DNA from 2 places in the Priestia sp. MDV22-iso46 genome. Region 2 is predicted to be linked to the other one. Evidence: a T-box and tRNA genes for the amino acid it is inferred to sense, from the RefSeq annotation. Region 2 holds a T-box; the other holds one or more tRNA genes.

Region 1 (9,631 bases), on a different contig from region 2:
GAATGGAGCGAATGCTGTCCGATGAGTTTGAAACCTATATTTCAATGCTGTCTCATCGGCTGAAAAAAGTAGGCGAAGAGGCATTAATGGAAATGCCGATTGGGATTATGCTGTTTAATGATGAATATCAAATTGAATGGACCAATCCTTTTCTAGCATCTTGTCTCGGTGAAGACACACTAGTGGGAAGATCATTATACGATGTAGCCGAAAGTATTATTCCACTGATCAAACAAGAAGTGGAAACAGAAGTTGTCACGTTGCATGATCGGAAATTTAAAGTGGTGATTAAACGAGACGAGCGCTTACTGTACTTCTTTGATATTACAGAGCAAATAGAAATCGAAAAATTGTATGAAGAAGAACGAACAAGTTTAGGTATTATCTTTTTAGACAATTATGATGAACTAACGCAAGGAATGGATGATCAAGTTAAAAGTAACTTGAATAGCCAAGTAACCTCAATGTTAAATAATTGGGCTCAAGAATACGGTATTTTTATTAAACGTACGTCTTCCGAGAAATTTATTGCGATTATGAATGAACAAATCTTAATTCATTTAGAGCGAAGCAAATTTTCTATCTTAGACCAAGTTCGAGAAGAGACGTCTAAACAAAATATACCGCTTACATTGAGTATCGGTATTGGGGCTGGTGCGGCTGATTTACCCGAACTGGGTGCTTTAGCTCAATCTAGCTTGGATTTGGCCTTAGGTCGTGGTGGAGATCAAGTAGCGATTAAACAGCCGAATGGAAAAGTGAAATTCTTCGGGGGTAAGACAAACCCAATGGAAAAACGGACGCGCGTACGTGCAAGGGTTATTTCTCACGCTTTAAAAGAGCTCATTACAGAGAGTGGAAAAGTGATTATCATGGGTCATAAGTATCCGGATATGGATGCTGTAGGAGCTGCTATTGGGATACTAAAAGTAGCCCAAGTAAATCAGAAAGACGGTTTTATTGTATTAGATCCTGATCATATCGACACAGGTGTTCAGCGAATGCTGGAAGAGATTAAAAAGAAAGAAGGCCTGTGGGAACGATTTATTACGCCTGAAGAAGCCTTAAATCTTGTGAGTGATGATACTCTTTTAGTAGTAGTAGATACGCATAAGCCGTCCCTGGTTATTGAAGAAAGGTTATTAAATCGTATTGAAAATGTCGTGGTCATTGATCATCATAGACGAGGAGAAGACTTTATCGAAGATCCTCTTCTTGTCTATATGGAGCCATATGCTTCCTCGACAGCAGAACTCGTTACTGAGCTTCTTGAATACCAGCCAAAACGATTTAAAATTGATATGCTAGAAGCAACAGCACTTTTAGCCGGTATTATTGTCGATACAAAAAGCTTTACATTACGCACGGGATCTCGTACGTTTGATGCAGCGTCCTTTTTACGTTCTCAAGGCGCAGATACGGTTCTTGTTCAAAAGTTTTTAAAAGAAGATATCACGCAATATGTACAGCGAGCACGCTTTATTGAACATGCAGAGATTTATACAGCAGGTATTGCCATTTCACGAGCTGAACCAAACAAAATGTATGATCAAGTGTTAATTGCGCAAGCTGCAGATACGCTGCTTTCAATCAGCGGAGTGGTTGCTTCGTTTGTTATTTCTAAGCGACGGGATAATCTAATTGGCATTAGTGCTAGATCGCTGGGAGATATCAATGTACAAGTTATTATGGAAAGTCTCCAAGGCGGAGGCCACTTAACGAATGCTGCTACTCAGCTTCAAGACATTAGTTTGGATGAAGCTGAAGAACGGCTTAAACAAGCAATTGATGAGTACTTAGATGGAGGTAAAAAATCATGAAAGTAATTTTCTTAAAAGATGTAAAAGGAAAAGGCAAAAAAGGTGAAGTGAAAAATGTTTCAGACGGTTATGCACATAACTTCTTATTAAAAAATGGTTATGCTGTTGAAGCTACAGGCGGTAATGTGAAAGTATTAGAAGCACAAAAAAATAGAGAGCAAAAAGATGCAGCTGCAGAACTTCAAGCAAACAAAGAGTTAAAAGCAACTCTTGAAGAACTAACAGTTGAATTAACAGCAAAATCTGGTGAAGGTGGCCGTTTATTCGGTTCTATCACAAGCAAACAAATTGCTGAGGAATTAAAGAAAAAGCACAAAATTAAAGTAGATAAGCGTAAAATTGAATTAAATGATGCAATTCGCGCATTAGGCTACACAAATGTACCGGTTAAATTACACCCGGAAGTAACGGCTACGGTAAAGGTACACGTGACTGAACAAAAATAAACGTAAGATTGAGAAATAAGTAAATAATATAAAGGGTTGGCGCGGACTTGTATTTGTTCGCGCCAACATTTATGATGAAAGAAAATACTGAAAGAATATAAGAGGGGCATAGAAATATGAGTGATCTTTTTGCTGATCGTCTTCCGCCTCAGAATATTGAAGCAGAGCAAGCGCTATTAGGGGCCATTTTCTTAGAGCCTTCTTCTTTAACCTTAGCATCTGAACTGCTAATACCTGAAGATTTTTACCGGGCATCGCACCAGAAAATCTTTACATGTATGCTGAAACTTTCTGACCAAGGTGAACCGGTTGATTTGGTAACGGTAACGTCTGAATTAGCTGACCAAAAAATCCTAGAAGAAGTTGGCGGCGTATCGTATTTAAGTGATTTAGCTAACTCTGTTCCAACGGCTGCAAACGTAGAGTATTACGGTAAAATCGTAGAAGAAAAGTCGATTTTACGCCGTTTAATTCGTACTGCAACGCATATTGCTTCAGAAGGATATGCAAGGGAAGACGAAGTGGAAGTTTTATTAAATGAAGCGGAAAAAAACATTTTAGAAGTAGCACAGCGTAAAAACAGCGGTGTGTTTCAAAATATCAAAGATGTACTTGTACAAACGTACGATGATATCGAAGTTCTTCACAATCGAAAAGGTGACATTACAGGTATCCCAACCGGGTTTAGTGATTTAGATAGAATGACAGCAGGGTTCCAGCGAAATGATTTAATCATTGTAGCGGCTCGACCATCTGTAGGTAAAACGGCTTTTGCCTTAAATATTGCGCAAAACGTTGCAACGAAAACGGATGAGAACGTAGCCATCTTCAGTTTAGAGATGGGTGCTCAGCAGCTTGTTATGAGGATGCTGTGTGCGGAAGGAAATATTGATGCACAAAGGCTGCGTACAGGTTCGCTTACAGCTGATGACTGGGGAAAGCTCACTATGGCAATGGGATCTTTGTCCAATGCAGGGATTTATATTGATGATACACCGGGTATTCGTGTAGGTGAAATTCGTTCTAAGTGTCGTCGCTTGAAACAAGAAGGCGGGCTTGGGATGATTTTAATTGACTACTTACAGCTCATTCAAGGAAATGGACGAAGCGGAGAAAACCGACAGCAGGAAGTATCTGAAATTTCTCGTGCGTTAAAAGCTTTAGCTCGTGAATTAGAAGTTCCTGTTATCGCCTTATCACAGCTTTCCCGTGGAGTAGAGCAAAGACAAGATAAGCGACCAATGATGTCTGATATCCGTGAATCCGGAAGTATTGAGCAGGATGCCGATATCGTAGCTTTCTTATATCGTGAAGACTATTATGAAAAAGATACAGAAAATCAAAATATTATCGAGATTATTATAGCCAAGCAGCGTAACGGTCCAGTTGGAACCGTACAGCTTGCCTTTGTAAAAGAGTACAATAAATTCGTTAATCTCGAGCGGCGCTTTGATGACGCAGGAGTGCCGCCTGGTGCATAAAACCTCTCAATATGAGAGGTTTTATTTTATTGTTATCGCATTCGTTCCGCAAAATACGATATATTTGTAATAACTTTTGTTAAATCGTTCGGATTTAATTGACTTTAGCGTGATAAATTGATACACTTATCCATGGTTAAATTATGTCGTAGTGAGCTGTTGCTTACTAAGCGGAGGTGCTTAAGATATGTCTTCAGTCGTTGTAGTAGGAACACAATGGGGAGATGAAGGAAAAGGGAAGATTACAGACTTCCTATCAGAAAATGCAGAAGTGATTGCACGTTACCAAGGTGGGAACAATGCAGGTCATACAATTAAGTTTAATGGTGAAACTTATAAGTTACATTTAATTCCTTCAGGTATTTTTTATAATGACAAAACATGTGTAATTGGAAACGGTATGGTTGTCGATCCAAAAGCGCTTGTTCAAGAATTAAAATACTTACATGATCGCGGTGTAACAACAGAAAACTTACGTATTAGTAACCGAGCTCATGTGATTCTTCCGTATCATTTAAAATTAGATGAAGTTGAAGAAGAACGTAAAGGTGAAAATAAGATTGGTACAACGAAAAAAGGTATTGGACCAGCTTATATGGATAAAGCAGCACGTGTTGGTATTCGAATTGCCGATTTACTAGACCGTGAAGTATTTGAAGCAAAATTAACACAAAACTTAGCTGAAAAGAATCGCCTTCTTGAAAAAATGTATGAAGTAGAAGGCTTTACATTAGAAGAAATTTTAGATGAGTACTATGAGTATGGTCAACAAGTTGCAAAATATGTTGTTGACACATCAGTAGTATTAAATGATGCGTTAGACGAAGGACGTCGTGTACTATTTGAAGGCGCACAAGGTGTTATGTTAGATATCGACCAAGGAACATATCCATTTGTTACATCTTCAAACCCAGTAGCGGGTGGAGTAACAATTGGTTCTGGTGTAGGTCCATCTAAAATCAAACACGTTGTAGGTGTATCAAAAGCGTATACAACTCGTGTTGGTGACGGTCCTTTCCCAACTGAATTAACAAACGAAATCGGTGATCAAATCCGTGAAGTAGGACGTGAATATGGTACAACAACTGGTCGTCCTCGCCGTGTAGGTTGGTTCGACAGTGTAGTTGTACGCCATGCTCGTCGCGTTAGCGGAATCACAGATTTATCTTTAAACTCAATTGATGTATTAACGGGAATTGAGACATTAAAGATTTGTGTAGCTTACCGTTATAAAGGGGAAGTTATGGAAGAATTCCCTGCTAGCTTAAAAACACTTGCAGAATGCGAACCTGTATATGAAGAGCTTCCAGGTTGGACAGAAGATATTACGGGTGTGAAAACATTAGATGAGTTACCTGATAACGCTCGCCACTACTTAGAGCGAGTGTCTCAATTAACAGGTATTCCTTTATCTATTTTCTCTGTAGGTCCAGATCGCACACAAACAAATGTATTACGTGGTGTATATAGCTAAATAAAAAAGGTTAGCTCCTCGTGAGCTAACCTTTTTTTATTTATAATTGGTGCTTTGTTAACAAGTTTTTTAAAAAAAGCTCAATAATAAAAAGAAAGTTTTAAAAAAACTATTGCATTCATATGAAATATCATGTTATTATAATAAGCGTCGCTAAGAGATATAACATGAGCCATTAGCTCAGTTGGTAGAGCATCTGACTTTTAATCAGAGGGTCGAAGGTTCGAGTCCTTCATGGCTCACTTTTGTTACAACGTGGCCCGTTGGTCAAGCGGTTAAGACACCGCCCTTTCACGGCGGTAACACGGGTTCGAATCCCGTACGGGTCATTTTTAATATTTTTAATACATAGCATATAGACTGAGGTCCCGTGGTGTAGCGGTTAACATGCCTGCCTGTCACGCAGGAGATCGCGGGTTCGATTCCCGTCGGGACCGCCATTTTGGCTCGGTAGCTCAGTTGGTAGAGCAAAGGACTGAAAATCCTTGTGTCGGCGGTTCGATTCCGTCCCGAGCCATCAAAAAGCATGACTTTATTTAAAGTCATGCTTTTTTCTTTTATTTACATTTAAAAGAAAACGTTATTTGCTTTGTATCTCTTTTGTGGTAATATATTACTTTTGTATTTAGAGATGGTTGAAAATCATATATCTTCATGTATAGTAGAGGATGAACTTGTGACGTTTCAAGGGTTATCAAGTATAATAAAACTACGGTATTCAAACAGTATGAATACTATCTTTTATATTTTGCTTCAACTAATAAAGGAGAACGATGATCATGGATAAACGTATTTTAGTCGTAGATGACGAAAAGCCGATTGCAGATATTTTAAAGTTTAATTTGCAAAAAGAAGGTTACGAAGTATTTTGTGCTTATGATGGCGTAGAAGCACTTGAAAAAGTGGAAGAAGTACAGCCTGAAATGATTTTATTAGATATTATGCTTCCTCAGAAAGATGGAATGGAAGTTTGCCGAGAAGTACGCAAAAAATATGATATGCCAATTATCATGTTAACAGCAAAAGACTCTGAAATTGACAAAGTTTTAGGTCTAGAATTAGGTGCAGATGATTATGTAACTAAGCCGTTTAGTACGCGTGAATTATTAGCACGTGTAAAAGCTAATTTGCGTAGACATCAGCAGGTAGCTGCTCCAACGGAAGAAAGCGAAACGAATGAAATTACAATTGGAGCACTTGTTATTCACCCAGATGCTTATATCGTGTCTAAGCGCGGAGAAACGATTGAACTGACTCACCGTGAATTTGAGCTGCTGCATTATTTAGCGAAACACATTGGACAAGTCATGACGCGTGAACACTTGCTTCAAACTGTATGGGGTTATGACTATTTTGGTGATGTGCGTACGGTAGATGTAACAGTTCGAAGATTACGTGAAAAAATTGAAGATAATCCAAGCCATCCAATGTGGATTGTAACAAGACGTGGAGTAGGCTATTATTTACGCAGCCCAGAGCAGGAGTAATTTTAGATGAAGAAAGTAAGGCTCCTGCAATCTATTCATTTAAAGTTTGTATTGATTTATGTGCTGCTCATTTTAATTGCGATGCAAATTATTGGGGTCTATTTTGCACGACAATTAGAAAAAGAATTAGTTAACAACTTTCGAACGTCTCTTCAAGAGCGGACAGACTTGCTGACGTATAACATTGGACAAGAAATGGTGAAAAATCGTGATGATGATTCCCCCACTCTTGAGGAAGACTTAAAGACTATTTTACGAGATTTTGCTTCAAGACCCAATTTAGCTTCAAATGATATGAATGACATCTCTGAAGTAAGAGTCATTGACCAAAATAGAAGAATCATTGCTACATCGAACTCAAATCCTCAACAGATCATAGGTAAAAAGACTAATGATTTAGCGATTACAAATGCGTTGTTAGCAGGAACGAACTCTGATAATGTATTTGTTGATCAAAGCGGACAGCGAATCAGAGTTATGATACAGCCTATTCGTTTACAGGATAAAGTAGGTGCCAGTCAATCAAATTCAACTAATAAAAATGGAAAAGTTCAGTCTAGCGAAGAAATCTTAGGTGCTATTTACTTAACAGCTTCCATGGAGCCTGTTTACGATCAAATGAGTAATATCAATCAGATCTTTAAGGCAGGTACGGTGATTGCTCTTTTTATTACAGCTATTTTAGGCGTGTTTTTAGCTCAGACGATTACTCGTCCAATGTCTGAAATGAGAAAACAAGCACTTGAGATGGCCAAAGGGAATTTTACGAGAAAAGCTAAGGTATACGGGTATGATGAAATTGGTCAGCTAGCTCTCACATTCAACAACTTGACAAGAAAGCTTCAAGAAGCACAGGCAACTACAGAAGGGGAGCGCCGTAAGCTTAGTTCGGTATTAGCTCATATGACGGACGGCGTTATTGCTACGGATCGAAAGGGAAGAGTAATTTTAATTAATGATCCAGCTGCAGCTATGCTAAATGTTTCACGTGAAACGGTTTTGTCTGATCCAGTTGTTTCCCTATTAGATCTTGAAGAAACGCATACGTTTGAAAGCTTGCTCGCTAATCAAGAGTCATTAATTTTGGACTTTAGTACAAAATCAGATCCCTTTATTTTAAGAGCTACCATTTCCGCTATTCAAAAAGAGACCGGTTTTATTAACGGGATTATCATTGTCTTGCATGATATTACAGAGCAGGAGAAAATTGATCAAGATCGCCGAGAATTTGTAGCCAATGTTTCACATGAATTGCGTACGCCGTTAACAACGATGCGCAGTTATTTAGATGCGCTTGCAGAAGGAGCATGGCAAGATAAGGACTTAGCTCCAACATTTTTAAATGTAACGCAAACGGAAACAGAACGAATGATTCGTCTCGTTAACGACTTGCTTCAATTATCTAAGCTAGATAGCCAAGACTACCGATTTAGTCGTGACCCAATCAATTTTGTGAAGTTCTATCATTACATCATTGATCGCTTTGAAATGACAATTGAACAAGGTATTTCGTTCGTGCGCGACTTGCCAAATGAAGCAATCTATGTCGCGATCGATCAAGATAAAATTACACAAGTATTAGATAACATTATTTCCAATGCAATAAAATATTCACCTGAAGGCGGAACCATTACATTTTCAATTGCTCAGCATACGCATGAAATTGTTGTGAGCATTAAAGACCAAGGTATGGGAATTCCAAAATCAAATTTAGCTAAAATTTTCGAACGCTTCTATCGTGTAGATAAAGCACGAACGCGTAAATTAGGCGGAACAGGATTAGGGCTTGCTATTGCCAAGGAAATTATTGAAGCACATGATGGACGTATTTGGGCAGATAGTCAGGAAGGAAAAGGAACAACGATTTACTTTACTCTTCCGATTGAAAGTGAGAATGATGACGAATGGGAATGAGATATGAACATATCAAAACGGCCATCTTAGTTGTTCTCGTCGCTTCCAGTTTAATTATGACGTATCATATATGGACGTATCAGCCTTCTTATAAGGTCATTTCAAAAAATCAACATTTGCAGGAAGTTGAAGTGAGTTCAAAAAGTAAAATAGAAGATCATATTCTTCCAACAGAAGTTCTCTATCATCGAAACGATAATCACTACATGTCTCACGACGAAGATGATGTAAACAAATGGGTAAATGAAATGAAAAAGTGGAAATTTTCGAATGTGACGGACGTTTCGGATGCTATTTCTCCTGATGGATTTTTAAATTATGTCCATGGAAGTAATTCTATTGAAGTGTTGTATCCAGACGCGCTACCTTTGAAAACATTTCAACAGCTTTTTTCATTTTCTCAAACGTCTTTGCCTAATCAAACATTTGACCGTGTACTCATTAAAATTAAGCGTACACCTTCCTTTTTCGTAAGCGTGTATCTTGTGAATTATGAGCAAAAAAAGATTTATTCGGTTACAGTCAAGAATTTGGCCAAAGATGATATCAAAGAATTAGAAGATAAAATGAAACGTACGTATGCCCCGAGCTTTGTATATAAAGAAAACAAAAATCGGTATATCTTCCTTCCGGAAAATAATATCACGATGAATAGTGAAGTCTACTATACGAGCATGAGGCATTTAGATATTGAAAAATATAAAGAAGCGCTTTTTAACAACCCAGACTATGCACGGAAAGAAACGTCTACAAACCGAGATGTCTACACCGAAGGTACAAAAGTGATTAATGTTAATACGAAGACAGATGTGATGGAATATGTGAATCTTGTAAATTCCACGACCGAAGTAATGGAAGATTATAATTTAATAAATCGCAGCTTTAGCTTCGTTAATGACCACGGCGGCTGGACGGAATCTAATTACAGGTTCAACAGCTGGAATCGTATTACAAAAGAAATTAGCTATCGTTATTATAAAGATAACTATCCAGTTTACAGCAATCAGGG
Region 2 (9,631 bases):
ACGGATGGGCTAGGCAGTTTGATTGCAAAAAAAGTGGGCAACGAACAAGGGCCTAAAATTATGGTAGCCGGTCACTTAGATGAAGTAGGCTTTATGGTGACTCAAATTGATGAACGCGGCTTTATTCGTTTTCAAACGGTAGGCGGATGGTGGTCTCAAGTTATGCTTGCTCAACGCGTAACCATCGTTACATCTAAAGGAGAGGTAACGGGGATTATTGGCTCAAAGCCTCCTCATATCCTTCCTCCAGAAGTTCGTAAAAAGCCCGTTGACATTAAAGATATGTTCATCGATATTGGTGCCTCTAGCAGAGAAGAAGTAGCGGAGTGGGGAGTGAAACCTGGTGATCAGGTTGTGCCTTATTTCGAATTTACGGTTATGAACAACGAAAAGATGCTGCTAGCGAAAGCCTGGGATAACCGTATCGGCTGTGCAATCGCTATCGATGTATTAAAAGCTTTAAAAAATGAAACACATGAAAATGTTGTGTATGGTGTAGGAACGGTACAAGAAGAAGTTGGACTTAGAGGTGCAAAAACATCCGCTAACTTTATTGAACCGGATATTGCATTTGCTGTTGATGTCGGTATAGCTGGAGATACACCTGGTGTTTCTGATAAAGAAGCATCTTCTAAAATGGGAGATGGTCCGCAAATCATTTTATATGATGCTTCCATGGTTTCTCATAAAGGACTTCGAGATACAGTGGTAAATGTGGCAGATGAATTAAATATTCCATATCAATTTGATGCAATCGCTGGAGGCGGTACGGACTCAGGTTCTATCCATATTTCAGCTAACGGGGTGCCAGCACTTTCGATTACGATCGCAACTCGTTATATCCATTCTCATGCAGCGATGCTTCATCGTGATGATTATGAAAATGCAGTTAAATTAATTGCGGAAGTAATTAAACGCTTAGACCGAAATACGGTGAACGCAATTACGTATAATTAAAAAAAGCTCATTCTTCTAGGAGAATGAGCTTTTTGTTGTACATAGGAAAAGGCTATTTATTTTAAACCGTTTTCAAGCGTTGTCAGAATTTCTTCTTTTTCTGATTCTGGAGACTTTTCCCAAAGCACCTCAAATAAAACACCAAGTCCAGGGAGCATTTTTTCTTCACCGCTTTGAATAGCGTCAGAAATTGTAGCTTCAAGCTCTTCTTTTGAGTTTCCTGAAACGTTTGCAATAACAGCATTTCGTAAATTAAGATCCATCATTTTCACCTCAGCTATCGTAAAGTTACCAATAGTTTTTGTTTTCTTTGCGATTTCTATGTACAATAAAGTGAAACTTATCTAATGATTATTGAGCAAAATGTAATCGAACTATTTATTTTTGTATAGATAAAGGAGTTATGTTTGTGAAACAAATTGATTCAGTTAAAAATCCGCAGGTAAAAGCGTGGAAAAAGCTGCATAATAAAAAAGACCGTGATAAGCAGGGCCTTTTTATGGTAGAAGGCTTTCATTTAGTCGAAGAAGCTATCAAAAATAAGGATTGCGTAAAGGAACTAATTATACGCGAATCGATTGAAGTGCCAGCACAGTGGAACATAGATGGTATCGAAATAACCGTTGTAAACGAAGCAATAATTAAATTGTTATCTGACACAGAAACACCTCAAGGAATTATCGCTGTGTGTTTTCAAACGAAGCATGCAGAAATCATTCATACAGCACAGAAAGTATTGCTTTTAGATGCGGTGCAAGATCCAGGTAACCTAGGTACGATTATTCGAACCGCTGATGCTGCCGGAGTGGAGGCTATTATCGTTGGAGAGGGCAGCGTGGATGTGTACAACCCAAAAGTCGTTCGTTCAACGCAAGGAGCTATTTTTCACCTTCCAATTGTAAAAGGTGATTTACTCGAAATGATTTCACTGTTAAAAGAAAGAGAAATAGCAGTTTACGGCACGTCGTTACAAAATGGAAAGGTCTATACATGCGTAAAACCTTCAAACGAATTTGCGCTGGTTGTGGGAAATGAAGGAAACGGCGTAAGCGAGAAAGTGCTGGAACAAACGGATCAGAATCTGTACATTCCCATCTATGGAAAGAGCGAGTCGCTAAATGTTGCCATCGCTTCTGGAATCTTACTTTATTATTTACGCGGAATGTAGTTGCATCGAGAACGTGTTTTCACTATAATAATACAATAGTTACATATGTAAAAAACGATGAAAGAGAGCAGTAGCTTATGTCCGTTTATGCAGGGAGAAAATGCCGTGACTGAAAGCATTTTTATAAATGTAATAAGTGAATTCACCTCTTGAGTTGACACTTAGACCATCTTACATAGATGTAAAGGTGTTCCGGAGATTCCGTTAACTTGAATGAAGTGAACTGTATACGTCTGTGTATATAGTTAACAAGGGTGGTAACGCGACTAATCCTCGTCCCTTTTTTGGGAGGAGGTTTTTTTATTTGTCATTTTTTACGTTAAAAGGAGGAATAAGTGATGAAAGAACGTTTACAAGAACTTCAACAAGAAGCAATTGCAAAAGTCGAAACAGCAAGTGCTTTAAAAGAATTAAACGACGTACGCGTAGCTTATTTAGGAAAGAAAGGCCCTATCACAGAAGTACTTCGCGGTATGGGAAAACTTTCAGCTGAAGAGCGTCCTGTAATGGGAGCACTTGCAAATGAAGTGCGTGAAGCTATTGCATCTAAAATTGAAGAAAAACAAACGGCGTTAGAAGCAGCCGAGGTAGAGCGTAAACTTGCTTCAGAAACAATCGACGTAACGCTGCCAGGACGCCCTGTTAAAGCAGGTACGCATCACCCGCTAACAAGCGTGGTTGAAGAAGTAGAAGATTTATTCTTAGGAATGGGCTATGAAGTAGCAGAAGGACCGGAAGTAGAGCAGGACTACTATAATTTCGAAGCGCTGAACTTGCCAAAAGGTCACCCAGCACGTGATATGCAAGATACGTTCTATATTACGGAAGAAACGCTTCTTCGTACGCATACATCAACTGTTCAAGCTCGTGTTATGAACAAGAATGAAGGCAAAGGACCTGTTAAAATTATTTGCCCGGGCAAAGTGTACCGCCGCGATGACGATGATGCTACGCATTCTCATCAATTCATGCAAATTGAAGGTCTTGTAGTAGACGAAAACATTCGTATGAGCGATTTAAAAGGCACGCTTGAAGTATTTGTGAAAAAAATGTTCGGTGCAGACCGTGAAATTCGTCTTCGTCCAAGTTTCTTCCCGTTCACTGAGCCGTCTGTAGAAGTAGACGTATCGTGTGCAAAATGTGGAGGTAAAGGCTGTAATGTATGTAAACAAACAGGCTGGATTGAAATTTTAGGAGCAGGCATGGTTCATCCAAATGTCCTTGAAATGGCTGGATACGATTCAACTAAATATCGTGGGTTTGCTTTTGGAATCGGTGTAGAGCGTATTGCTATGTTAAAACACGGCGTGGATGATATTCGTCATTTCTATACAAATGATGTTCGTTTCTTAGATCAATTTAAACAAGTATAAAGGAGGGACTACGATGTTTGTATCTTATCGTTGGTTACAAGAGTATGTTGACTTATCAGGCGTAACGGCAGAAGAGTTAGCAGATAAAATCACAAAAAGTGGAATTGAAGTTGAAGGTGTAGAAAACTTAAATAAAGGCATCAGCGGAGTGGTAATTGGTCACGTTGTAGAACGTGAACAGCATCCAAATGCTGATAAATTAAGCCGCTGTCAAGTAGATCTTGGCGGAGGAGAAATCGTTCAAATCGTGTGCGGGGCACCGAACGTGGCACAAGGTCAAAAAGTAGCGGTTGCAAAAGTGGGAGCTGTACTTCCAGGTAACTTTAAAATCAAGCGTGCTAAGCTTCGCGGTGAAGAATCGAACGGTATGATTTGTTCTCTTCAAGAGCTTGGCATTGAAAGCAAGCTTGTGGCAAAAGATTATCAAGAAGGCATCTTCGTGTTCCCAAGCGATGCTGAAGTAGGAGCGGATGCACTAGATGCATTAAACTTAAACGATGAAGTATTAGAACTAGGGCTAACACCAAACCGTTCAGACTGCTTAAGTATGTTAGGTGTAGCGCATGAAGTGGCTGCTATTTTACGTCGTGAAGTGAAGTATCCGTCAGTAAACGTGCAAACGTCTGATGAGCAAGCAGCTGATTATATTTCCGTTAAAGTAGAGGCAAAAGAAGACAATCCGCTTTACGTAGCGCGCGTTGTGAAAAACGTAAAAATTGCTCCGTCACCATTATGGATGCAAACGCGTTTAATGGCAGCTGGTATTCGACCTCATAACAACGTTGTTGATATTACCAACTATATTTTGCTTGAATACGGCCAGCCTCTGCATGCTTTTGACTATGATCGTCTTGGTTCAAAAGAAATTGTTGTACGTCACGCGTCAGAAGGCGAGAAGTTTGTAACACTTGATGACCAAGAGCGCGTATTAAAAGGCAATCAGCTTGTCATTACAAACGGAAGTGAGCCGGTAGCTCTTGCAGGTGTAATGGGCGGAGCGAACTCCGAAGTAAAAGACGATACGGTAAATGTTCTCATTGAATCAGCTTACTTCAAAGGCTTAACGGTTCGCCAAGCTTCAAAAGACCACGGTCTTCGCAGTGAGGCAAGCGCTCGTTTTGAAAAAGGAATTGATCCTAACCGTACGCGTGTAGCTGCTGACCGCGCAGCAGAATTAATGGCTGAATACGCTTCAGGTGAAGTGGTAAGTGGTACTGTAGAAGTGGATACACTAACTGTGGAACCTGCTGTTGTAGCTGTGTCACTTGGACGTATTAACGATGTGCTTGGTACAGAGCTATCAATGGAAGAAGTACAAGACATTATGAACCGTCTTCAATTTGAAAACAAAGTGGAAGACGAAACCATTGTTGTAACAGTGCCAACTCGTAGAGGCGATATTACAATTGAAGAAGATATCGTCGAGGAAGTAGCGCGTATGTATGGCTATGACAACCTTCCTACAACGCTTCCTGTAACAGTGGCAACTCCAGGAAAACTAACAGAGTATCAGCTTGGACGCCGTAAAGTTCGCCGTTTCTTAGAAGGTGCGGGACTAGCACAAACAACAACATATTCGTTAACGAGCGCTGGAAAAGCTACTCAGTTTGCACTAAATGCAACCAGTACGATTGGTTTAGCAATGCCGATGAGTGAAGATCGCAGCATCCTTCGTCAAAGCTTAGTGCCTCATTTGCTAGAAGCAGTGAAGCATAATAATGCTCGTCAGTCGGATTCTATTGCGCTATACGAAACAGGCTCAGTGTTCTTATCTAAAGGTGAAGGAGAATTACCGGATGAGCAGGAGCGCGTAGCTGGTGCAATCACGGGTCTGTGGCATGCTCACGGCTGGCAAGGTGAAAAGAAAGTCGTTGATTTCTATGTGATTAAAGGTGTACTAGAAGGGTTATTTGCACAGCTTGGTTTGGAGAAACGAATCTCATATGCTCCCGTTAAAAAAGACGGTATGCACCCTGGACGTACAGCGGCTGTATGGTTAGATGAAAAAGAAATTGGTTACGTAGGTCAAGTTCATCCTGTTGTTCAGAAACAATATGGTCTTCGTGAAACATACGTATTTGAATTACACCTTCAAGAGCTATTAGCTGCAGATGTCGAAGAAGTTCGTTATTCAGCTATTCCAAGATTCCCATCTATTACTCGTGATATTGCACTTGTTGTAGATAAAAACGTTCTTGGAGGAGAAGTTCAGCGCGTCATCTATGCGGCGGGCGGAGAACTTTTAAAAGACGTGACGGTATTTGATCTATATGAAGGAGAGCGTATGGAAGAAGGCAAGAAATCTGTAGCTTTCTCTTTACGTTACTTAGATCCTGAACGTACATTAACTGATGAAGAAGTAGCAAAAGCACATGGTGCAGTGTTAGAAGCTGTAGAAAAAGAATTTGGTGCAACGCTTCGTTCATAAGAATAAGAAAAGAGATGTGGATTTCCACATCTCTTATTTTTTAGCTAATTTTAAAGCTTTTTCTGTATTAGCAAAATGAATTTTAGCTAAAGAGTTCAGCGCATTCACGCCATGTTTCTTAATGATTTTAGCAGCGGCGATATCAACTTGTGCGCCAGCTCCGCGAGGAATAACCATCCCGGTCTTTTCCGTCAGCAAATCCATTTGTTTTAAAAATGCGTATCTGGCAATAATGGAAGCAGCAGCTACAGATAAATGAACGCTTTCTCCTTTTGTGCTGAAAAAGACATTTTCTTTGATAATTTCTTTTTCCTTTACCACGTGTTTATAATAGGTGTTTTTTTCGACAAACTGGTCAATTAAAATGGCATCGGGTTTTTCAGGATCCAATTTTTTTAACACGTTGGATAAAGCTTTGTTGTGTAACAGAGCTTTCATTTTACCTTGTGACATGCCTTTTTCTTGAAATGCATTATACTTTTCGTTATGTAAAACAAGCAAACTATAGGGAATAAACGAAACAAGCTGCTTGGCAATTTCAATAATTTTAGCATCCGTTAACTCTTTTGAATCTCGTACTCCTAATTCTTTTAACAAAGGAAGCTGCTCTTTTTGAACATAGGCAGCAACTACGGTCATAGGACCAAAATAATCTCCCGTCCCTACTTCGTCAGAACCGATGACCGATAGTGAGCTGAAGTTTGATGGGAGGTGGGAGACAGGAGCCTTTTTCGCAGCATCTAAAGAGCCTCCCCACTTAGCCGCTTCTGTTTCAGCTTCTTTTCCTTGAAAAAGTACTTTTCCAGAGCGGTACGCAGTGATAGAACAGCCGGGAGTTTTAGCCGCAAACATACTTCCCTGCGGCAGTTTGGGCTGCAAATAGGATGTGTAATGAAGCTTCATTTTAGCTATTTGATCAGCTGATACCTTAATAACAGCATGTGACATAATGCTTCACTCCTTTCGGGGTATTTTAGTTTACTTTATAAGCACTATCCCTTATGATAGCTTAAATATAGATATGTTTCCATTGAAGTCTTCTTCGTGGTATGATAGGGATTAGGATTTTTCGTGGAACGGAGGATTTTCTCGTGTCAAGACAAGATAAAACACGTGCGACAGTTGACATCTTTGGTCAGCAGTACAGCATCGTCGGTAGCGAAAGTACAAGCCATATTCGACTTGTCGCCTCTATAGTGGATGAAAAAATGCGTGAAATCAGTACTAAAAACCCTTCTTTAGATATCAATAAATTAGCAGTATTAACAGCTGTGAATGCTGTACACGAATATATAAAACTGAAAGAAGACTATGAGAGACTTGAACAAAAACTTTATGGAAAAGAGGAATGACTGAGTCAATGCTTAATATCATTTTAATTATATTGCTTCTTTTAGGCTTTGTAACAGGTCTTAAAAGAGGATTTATTTTGCAGCTCATTCATATTGTCAGTTTTGCGGTTTCGTTTATCGTCGCTTATATGTTTAGTGGAGATTTGGCAAGCCGACTTCGCTTGTTGATTCCGTTTCCGGACAATATTCAGCAGCAAAGTGTCGCATCGTTTGTATTTGATTCTGGAACGATAGAAGACGCTTTTTATCGAATGATTGCATTTGCGATTTTATTTTTTGCTACTCACATTGTACTTCGCCTTGCAGGCTCTGTTTTAACGGCTTTAACCGAACTGCCAATTCTGCGCCAGTTAAATAAATGGGGCGGAGGTGCACTTGGATTCGTTGAAGTGTATATCATCGTTTTTATTTTGTTATACATTGGAGCCGTGATTCCTGTAAGTGAAATTCAAACGCCAATTCAACAGTCTTCAATTGCAATCAATATCGTACAAAATACTCCATACTTATCGTCTGCGATTCAAGATTTGTGGACTCAGTATGGTGTAATGTAATGAAATTACAATAGCTTGTTGAGAGGGTGTGTCGAAAGTGTCATAATACTTTTGAGATACCCTCTTTTTTTATCGCAGTCTAATCTGCGGTTTTCACGAGGATAAAAGTATGTCTATATGAAAATTTGAGAGAGTAAATATGTCACTCATCATGTTTTTGAAAGTTTCGTTATTATGATAATAGGCTGGTGAAAAGAGATGAATAAAAAGGATATTATTAAATTGTTAGAAACAATTGCTACATATATGGAATTAAAGGGAGATAACCCTTTTAAAATTTCTGCTTTTCGAAAAGCAGCTGCAGCGCTAGAAACGGACGAAAGAACGCTGACAGAGATTGAGGATTTTACAAAGCTCCAAGGGATTGGAAAAGGAACGGCTGCAGTCATTACAGAGTATATGGAAACAAATGAGTCAAGCGTATTAGAAGAACTAAAGCAAGAAGTTCCTGAAGGACTTATTCCTTTGCTTAAGCTGCCGGGGCTTGGAGGTAAAAAAATCGCTAAATTATATAAAGAGCTAGATATTCGAGATATGGAATCACTGCATCAGGCCTGTATGGAAAATCGAGTGCAGGGACTAAGCGGTTTTGGTAAAAAGACAGAAGAGAAAATTATCGCTGCTATTGAAGAGTTTGGGAAGCGTCCTGATCGTTTGCCTCTTGCTTTTATGCTTCCAATAGCGGAAGACATTTTAGAAGCCCTTAAACATATGCATAGCATTGAGCGTTTTTCTCAAGCAGGGAGCATTCGCCGCATGAGGGAAACCGTAAAAGATCTTGATTTTATTATTTCAACAGCTGAGCCTCATGCTGTCCGTGAACAGCTAGTATCGCTGCCAAATGTGAAGGATATCATTGCAAATGGAGATACAAAAGTATCGGTAACGTTAGCCTATGAGTACGATGTGTCTGTGGATTTTCGTCTTGTAGAAGATAAAGCGTTTGCCACAACGCTGCACCATTTTACAGGATCAAAAGATCATAATGTGCGTATGCGTCAATTAGCAAAAGAACGCGGTGAAAAAATTAGCGAGTATGGCGTTGAAAATGCGGAGACAGGCGAAGTCATGACTTTTGAGTCTGAACAAGCATTCTATGAACATTTTGGGCTCTCTTTTATTCCGCCGGAACTTCGTGAAGATGGAACGGAAGTAGATGCATTTATAAAGCCTCAAAAGCTTGTGACCTACGGTGCCGTAAAAGGTGATTTGCATATGCACTCCACGTGGAGCGACGGGGCGTATTCGATTGAAGAAATGGCGGAAGCATGTCGCGCGCGAGGCTATGAGTACATGGCGATTACAGACCATTCTCAGTATTTAAAAGTAGCTAACGGTCTAACGCCTGAACGCATTCGTAAACAGCGTGAAGAAATTAATCGTTTAAACGCACAGTTCGATGATTTTACAATACTAGCAGGAATTGAAATGGATATTTTGCCTGATGCAACACTTGATTATGATGATGAAATGCTAGCTGAGCTAGATTTTGTTATTGCGTCCATTCACTCTAGTTTTTCGCAATCACGCGAAGAAATTATGAATCGCTTAAAGCAAGCGTTAAACAATGTTCATGTAGATTTAATCGCTCATCCGACGGGTCGTTTGATTGGTCGCCGCAACGGATATGATGTAGATATTGATATGCTAATTGAATTAGCTAAAGAAACAAAAACGGCTCTTGAACTAAACGCGAATCCAAACCGTTTAGATTTAGCGGCTGAGCATATAAAAAAAGCCCAAGAGGCAGGAGTTAAAATTGCTATTAATACAGATGCTCACAATCTAGACATGCTAGA

What was found. A T-box is a leader RNA that pairs with one kind of tRNA and senses whether it is charged. The one in region 2 lies ahead of pheS (phenylalanine--tRNA ligase subunit alpha), so its partner is inferred to be a tRNA-Phe.
Region 1: it has a tRNA-Phe gene. The T-box ahead of pheS (phenylalanine--tRNA ligase subunit alpha) is inferred to sense a tRNA for this amino acid. The anticodon was not compared.

The regions. Positions count from the first base shown of each region.
Region 1 covers NZ_JBZVWT010000004.1:334,704-344,334, reverse strand. Annotated here, with positions in the region: gene AC4NPH_RS22595 (DHH family phosphoesterase) at 1-1,820, shown strand, start outside; gene rplI (50S ribosomal protein L9) at 1,817-2,266, shown strand; gene dnaB (replicative DNA helicase) at 2,383-3,747, shown strand; gene AC4NPH_RS22580 (adenylosuccinate synthase) at 3,935-5,221, shown strand; tRNA gene AC4NPH_RS22575 (tRNA-Lys) at 5,391-5,463, shown strand; tRNA gene AC4NPH_RS22570 (tRNA-Glu) at 5,479-5,550, shown strand; tRNA gene AC4NPH_RS22565 (tRNA-Asp) at 5,586-5,661, shown strand; tRNA gene AC4NPH_RS22560 (tRNA-Phe) at 5,666-5,738, shown strand; gene yycF (response regulator YycF) at 6,001-6,708, shown strand; gene walK (cell wall metabolism sensor histidine kinase WalK) at 6,715-8,622, shown strand; gene AC4NPH_RS22545 (YycH family regulatory protein) at 8,613-9,631, shown strand, end outside.
Region 2 covers NZ_JBZVWT010000002.1:415-10,045, forward strand. Annotated here, with positions in the region: gene AC4NPH_RS11905 (M42 family metallopeptidase) at 1-957, shown strand, start outside; gene sspI (small acid-soluble spore protein SspI) at 1,014-1,220, opposite strand; gene AC4NPH_RS11915 (TrmH family RNA methyltransferase) at 1,361-2,125, shown strand; T-box leader at 2,174-2,409, shown strand; gene pheS (phenylalanine--tRNA ligase subunit alpha) at 2,464-3,498, shown strand; gene pheT (phenylalanine--tRNA ligase subunit beta) at 3,512-5,926, shown strand; gene rnhC (ribonuclease HIII) at 5,960-6,874, opposite strand; gene zapA (cell division protein ZapA) at 7,018-7,278, shown strand; gene AC4NPH_RS11940 (CvpA family protein) at 7,275-7,832, shown strand; gene polX (DNA polymerase/3'-5' exonuclease PolX) at 8,031-9,631, shown strand, end outside.